One region of the Paenibacillus sp. PastF-3 genome, then DNA from elsewhere that is predicted to be linked to it. Evidence: a T-box and tRNA genes for the amino acid it is inferred to sense, from the RefSeq annotation. Region 1 holds a T-box; the other holds one or more tRNA genes.

Region 1 (3,406 bases):
CGGGCATAGGTGTACATCAGATAAACTCCTGTGTTGCCGGATATTTCGGTAGCCTGTTTGAAGTCAAACACAATTTCTGTTCCCAGATTAAACCGCAGCAGATAATAGCGAATGGCAGCAGCTGCAATGATATGGCTGGGAAGCCCCTCTTTATCGGAGCGTGAATGTTCGATATTCTGTTCCATAAGCTTCACTAAATCGATCACCTTAACACCAATTCCTTGGCGCCCTGACATGGCATAAGAAGATTTTCCTTCCGAAATATTTATTCCCAGCTCGGCTGCGGAAGCCGGACTAAGGGACACCACACCATAACTCACATGATGGAGTTTCGCGGCTTGATCGTTATAACCTAATGCGCCCAAAGCCTGCTTAACCATTTGCTGCGGATATTCCTGTCTATAATCGATCACGTTAATAACACGATCCGCCTGTCCATAGGGCTCCTGGGTTCCAGTTAATCCTGTAGTCCATAAGCCGGACGAGAATTCACTGTAGGTGAAATCCTTGGTTAATAGACCAAATTTCCAGAGGTGATAGGCAATGTCTTTGGCAGTGTAAGTCAGAATACCATTCGAACGTACAAGTACCTTATCCATATGATGATCCTCCGAATCCGCTCCATTGCTAATCGCTGTCCCTTGCTTTAACACCCAGCAGCCTGCCAGCTTACCTTCAGTCTCCTGTACAAAAACCATGGTTTGCTTCAATTGCTCAGATGCGGCTGCCCAGAATCCCTCTTTTAAAATATTACTTTCCCATACCAGCAGGTCATAGTGAATACCGAAACGCTTCATTTCCTCTACATGTTCTCTCACCATACGTTCAGCGACAAGGTTACCCAGCCACGCCTTATTGCCGTTACCCTGTTCCAGGGCATGCAGCATTTCTGTGCGCTTATGTGTCATCTCTGGATTCTGTGCATATTCTTTATTCACTTTGGCATAAAGATCCCAGCAATAATCACCAAAACGCTGATGATCTCCTTCCAACGGTACATTCAATAAACCAACGACTGTATCCGCTAACTGGTTGCCCAGATCATCGACGTAGTTATGGACCTCTACGTTATGACCGGTTCTTTTCATTAGTCTGACCAGCGCATCGCCGATGCACGCATTTCTCAGGTGACCCACATGAGCAGCTTTGTTTGGATTGATTGAGGTGTGCTCGATGATGACCTTTTCCCCTGTGCTGTTGGGCAGTTCAAAGGAATGTTTAGCCCATATCCGCCAATCCATGTACAAATTAATAAATCCAGGAGCAGCTACTTCGACCTTTTGTAAAAAGCCTGTGTAGCTCTCTTGTAATTTAAGCTCTGCTTTTACTAACTCTGCTATGACGAGAGGTGGTTTGCGCAGGATTTTGGCTAGCTGCATAGCAATATTGCAGGAATAATCACCATGCTCTAGATTAGCGGGCTGCTCGATCAGAATAGGAACATCGTTTGGGTAAGGAATTTCTAAGGTGTGGAATACTTTTTTTACACTTTGTTCAATGCTGTTTTTGATGATTTGACTTAACATTTTATACCCTCCTTTGAAAATACAAAAAAGCCCTCGTCTCAAAAGAGACGAGGGCTTTAGCGCTCGCGGTACCACTCTCGTTGCTAAACAGACGTTTAGCCACCTTACAGGATAACGGTCTTCAGCCGGGACTTCCTACTTGGGTTCAGAAGTCCATCTCACGGGTGCGCTTCATTAAGTGATCTGTACCGGCTTACACTTACCCGGCTCGCTGAGGACTAGAACACCTTAACTACTCTCCCGCTCATCGATGCTTGAATAATTTTAATTAGTATAACGAATATTTTGAAAAAAGCAATAGGGCGAAACTCGGTATCAATCTGGAAACGCTTGAGTTTTAGATTGTCCGATAAGTAATTACAAACTCACAAAACAGAAGGGGCTCTCATTATTGAGTGGAAATTCCTTTGCATAAATGTCCACGCATTAACTTTAAATACAGAATATTACTATATAGAGCTATTAATTATGGATCATATTACTAGTTTTATAGTTTGTATTTTTTCAAATTGAGTGAAAGAGAGGAGTGAATAAAGATGGCATTATTTTCAACCGGACCTATAGATAATAGTCCAATTCTGGGGATCAGACAAACACAAATCGTAACAGTAAAAGTGGTTAATCGGGATTCTCTTAATCCTTATAATCTCGTCATTCAAGGCTTTTTTCTAAATGGATCAAGAACAATGTATGTGAATGAAACGGTAAATCTCACACCTAACCAAGTACTAACTAGGAACTATTTTGCGGATTTAGATGCATTTGAATTCGTGTTTGCAACACTAGAAGAAGTTGAAGCACAGGTAGGGATCTCGGTCTGGGGAAAACAGGCTTCAGGACAATTGGTAGATCCTCATCGTGTAGTAGCATGGGAGAAGCACGCAGAAATAATCTAAAGGAGTGTTGAGAATTGAGCTATTTATCTACCGGGCCGATAGATAATACCATGGTGGGTGGGATACGACCTACTCAACATGTTACGATCAAAATCGATAACCGAAGCGATGTTACTTCTTCTACGGTTCTCGTCCAAGGATATTATATGGATGGGACAAGAACTTTGTATGTTAGTCAGCTTATTAACGTAATGCCTGAGCAAGTCATAACCAATGATTATTATGCTGATTTTGATGCATTTGAATTTATATTTACGACTTTAAGCCTGGTAGATGATCCTATTCAAGTTTCAGTATGGGGGAAAAATAGCTCAGGGCAAATCGTTACTGCTCACCGACTTGTTCATTCAGAATTACTCGGAGCAACCGTAGGGGCAACTGGGGCTACAGGTGATACAGGAGTGACTGGAGCGACGGGAGCAGACGGAGCGACTGGTGCGACGGGGGCTGATGGAGCGACTGGTGCAACGGGAGCCGATGGAGCGACTGGTGCGACCGGAGCCGATGGAGCGACCGGGGCTGATGGAGTGACTGGTGCGACCGGAGCCGATGGAGTAACAGGAGCAACGGGAGCCGACGGAGCAACTGGTGCAACGGGAGCCGACGGAGCAACTGGTGCAACCGGGGCTGATGGAGTGACTGGTGCGACCGGAGCCGATGGAGCGACTGGTGCAACGGGAGCCGATGGAGTAACAGGAGCAACGGGAGCCGATGGAGCGACCGGGGCTGATGGAGTGACTGGTGTAACGGGAGCCGACGGAGTAACAGGAGTGACAGGAGCAACGGGAGCTGAAGGAGCGACAGGAGCAACCGGAGTCGCTGGAGTGACAGGAGCGACCGGAGCCGCTGGAGTGACAGGAGCGACCGGAGCCGCTGGAGTGACCGGAGCAACGGGAGCCGATGGAGCAACAGGAGCAACCGGAACCGCAGGAGTGACAGGAGCGACAGGAGTGACCGGAGCAACGGGAGCAACGGGAGCGGCTG
Region 2 (3,406 bases), on a different contig from region 1:
GAGTAGGACGTTGCCAAGCACGCAAGACCACTGTTGAGTCATCGACAGTGGTCTTTTTGTTATGCCTTGTACAGAGTATTTGCTTGTAAGGGTTTTTATGATAATGTGCTTTAATAGAGTCACTAATAGATTATTCATGGGGGATAAAGATCATGATAATATGGATCAATGGAGCTTTTGGTGCGGGAAAGACAGAAACTGCATATGAATTACATCGCAGAATTCCTAATTCTTTTGTATACGATCCAGAGAATGTAGGGTATTACATAAGGGAAAACATTCCTGATGTGATGACAAAAAGTGACTTTCAAGACTATTATCTTTGGCGTGAAATTAACCATTCCATGTTAAAATACATAGCTAGCGAATATAGGGGAACGGTTATCGTACCTATGACCATAGTCAACCCAGAATATTGGATGGACATTGCTGGTAATCTAATAAATGAGGGATTAGAGGTTCACCATTTTACTTTGTGTGCCTCACGAGAGACGCTGCTCAAGAGATTGGGTGGTAGAGGTGAAGGAAATGACTCATGGGCCGTTCAACAGATCGACAGATGCCTCACAGGGCTTAATAAGGATGTATTCAAAGATCAATTAGACACAAATAACCTGACTACTTTAGAAGTCGTTGAGTTGATAGCCAGTAAGCTTGATATCACTTTAACGCTATTATAGGAGAAAAGTGAAAATATATTAATTTAGGTATTGCTATACTTCGAAATACATGATATAATCTTTTTTGTTGTCAAAACATTTTGTTTTCAATAAGGCCCGTTGGTCAAGGGGTTAAGACACCTCCCTTTCACGGAGGTAACATGGGTTCGAATCCCATACGGGTCACCAATTCCTTTAAAACCTAATTTTTCTTCTGAAATAAAAGGTTGCATTACAGTTTAGATTGTGTTATGATAATTGAGTTGCTTCTTTACATGGAGGCTTAGCTCAGCTGGGAGAGCATCTGCCTTACAAGCAGAGGGTCGGGGGTTCGATCCCCTCAGCCTCCACCATGAAGCTTTCTTATTGTAATGGATAGCTAAATATTTTTTAATGACGCGGGGTGGAGCAGCCCGGTAGCTCGTCGGGCTCATAACCCGAAGGCCGCAGGTTCAAATCCTGCCCCCGCAACCAATTTTCATCAAGCAATTATATCTTTTGGAACCGTGGTGTAGTTGGCCTAACATGCCTGCCTGTCACGCAGGAGATCGCGAGTTCGAATCTCGTCGGTTCCGCCATTTTTCTTGCTTCATGAGCCATTAGCTCAGTTGGTAGAGCACCTGACTTTTAATCAGGGTGTCGAAGGTTCGAGTCCTTCATGGCTCACTTCTTAAGTGAGTCGGACACTAATACATACTGTGTGCGGACGTGGCTCAGCGGTAGAGCATCGCCTTGCCAAGGCGAGGGTCGCGGGTTCGATTCCCGTCGTCCGCTCCATATAAATTTTGCGCCCTTAGCTCAGCTGGATAGAGCGTTTGACTACGAATCAAAAGGCCGGGAGTTCGAATCTCTCAGGGCGCGCCATATTTTAACTTCATACTTTGCCGGCGTGGCGGAATGGCAGACGCGCTCGACTCAAAATCGAGAGGGAAACCGTGGAGGTTCGAGTCCTCTCGCCGGTATCAATTAGCAAGCGAAGCTCTTATGCGTTAAGCTAAGAGCTTTTGCTTTTCAAGTTTAGTAAGGTAAATCATTATATTGTGGACTCTTAGCTCAGTTGGTAGAGCAGTAGACTCTTAATCTATTTGTCCAGGGTTCGAGCCCCTGAGAGTCCATCCTTTAAAGAAACGGCAGAGATGCCGTTTCTTTTTTTTATAATAGTTATACGGTTTCAATCATAGTCACAAAAAAAGCCACGAAGTGCGATATTAGCGTACTTCGTGGCTTTTAATATTTATGGAAGGATATTACCCGCAGCGCGGTAAATTTCATACCATTCGGGTCTGGTGAGTGTAATATCGGATGCTTTGGCAATATCCCGCAATCGCTGCGTATTGGTTGTACCTACAACAGGCTGCATATTTGCCGGATGTCTGAGAATCCAGGCAATGGCAATAGCAGTATTGGTAACCTCTTTTTCAGCTGCCAAACGGTTAATGACCTCGTTCAATTCAGGGAACTTGTCGTTGTCCAGGAATACACCTTCAAAAAAGCCATATTGGAAAGGCGACCATGGCTGAATGGTCATGTCGTGTAGACGGCTGTACTCCAAGATCCCGCCATCATGGACAACCGAACCGGAGTTGGTCATATTCACATTAAAACCGGTATCAATCATACCCGTGAACATAATGCTTAATTGGAGCTGGTTGAATAGCAACGGTTGCTTTACATTTTTCTTGAGCAGTTCGATTTGCAGTGGGTTTTGGTTGCTGACACCAAAATGCTTGACCAAACCCTTGCTCTCCAGAATGTCAAAAGCCTCAGCCACTTCTTCCGGCTCGAACAGCGTGTCAGGACGGTGAAGCAGAAGCACATCGATATAATCGGTCTTTAAGCGCTTAAGACTGCCTTCAACGGATTGTAGGATATGCTCTTTGGAGAAATCAAAAAAACCGTCGCGGATTCCACATTTGGTTTGGATCATCATTTTATCACGCATACCAGGATTGTTCTCTAGTACACCTGCGAATACTTCTTCGGCCTTACCACCTGCGTAGATGTCGGCATGATCAAAGAAGTCTATTCCGAGCTCCAACGCACTATGTACATGTGTATCAGCCTCTTTTGCAGACAAGTCCGCAATCCGCATACAGCCAAGCGAAATTTGGGGCACGTCAAGTGCACCATTCGCTACACTAATTTTTTTAACCATGAGGGATTCACTCCTTAGAATGTAAGTTAGAACTTGCAGTATTCTATCAAACCATATCACAAAGTGGGAGGCTAAGCCAATATGCCCTACGACGTATAGGTAGGCTGCAAGCAAAGTGCAAAAAAAAGAGGCTGCCAACTCAGTAGAATTCACTACTTTTGCAGACAACCTCTTTTTTTATACATCCATAATTATTATATGGATGTGCTCAGAATCATTCTAGTACATATTCGGAATGTCGACATTAGGATCAATATCTGCTTCGTAGTCTACGCCATCTGTTCTAAAGCCAAACAGATTGAAGAAATCTTGGCGGTAGCCTTCAAGATCTGCTAGCTCACCTGCATTATCAGTTGTCAGCTCGTCCCAACGTTTCATAACCTCTGTCTGAACGTCCTCACGCATTTCCCAGTCGTCAATGCGGATCAAGCAGCTTCCGTCAGCAGTAGCCTTGCCTTCGCCGTATAGGTGCTCAGAGAACAAGCGATACATTTGTTCAATACAGTTCTCGTGCAGGCCTTTTTCCTTCATCACTTCGTAAAGGGCTGAGATATAAAGGGGCACTACAGGAATCGCTGAGCTGGACTGAGTT

Evidence for each region. A T-box is a leader RNA that pairs with one kind of tRNA and senses whether it is charged. The one in region 1 lies ahead of M2444_RS24830 (arginine--tRNA ligase), so its partner is inferred to be a tRNA-Arg.
Region 2: it encodes a tRNA-Arg, which carries the amino acid that the T-box ahead of M2444_RS24830 (arginine--tRNA ligase) is inferred to sense. The anticodon was not compared.

What each region holds. Positions count from the first base shown of each region.
Region 1 is NZ_JARXWM010000015.1:50,320-53,725, forward strand. Features, by position in the region: gene M2444_RS24830 (arginine--tRNA ligase) at 1-1,526, opposite strand, end outside; T-box leader at 1,567-1,783, opposite strand; gene M2444_RS24835 (hypothetical protein) at 2,063-2,422, shown strand; gene M2444_RS24840 (beta strand repeat-containing protein) at 2,437-3,406, shown strand, end outside.
Region 2 is NZ_JARXWM010000025.1:35-3,440, forward strand. Features, by position in the region: gene M2444_RS30285 (AAA family ATPase) at 153-680, shown strand; tRNA gene M2444_RS30290 (tRNA-Glu) at 774-848, shown strand; tRNA gene M2444_RS30295 (tRNA-Val) at 937-1,012, shown strand; tRNA gene M2444_RS30300 (tRNA-Met) at 1,057-1,133, shown strand; tRNA gene M2444_RS30305 (tRNA-Asp) at 1,160-1,237, shown strand; tRNA gene M2444_RS30310 (tRNA-Lys) at 1,253-1,325, shown strand; tRNA gene M2444_RS30315 (tRNA-Gly) at 1,362-1,436, shown strand; tRNA gene M2444_RS30320 (tRNA-Arg) at 1,447-1,523, shown strand; tRNA gene M2444_RS30325 (tRNA-Leu) at 1,543-1,621, shown strand; tRNA gene M2444_RS30330 (tRNA-Lys) at 1,702-1,774, shown strand; gene M2444_RS30335 (aldo/keto reductase) at 1,894-2,814, opposite strand; gene fabV (enoyl-ACP reductase FabV) at 3,034-3,406, opposite strand, start outside.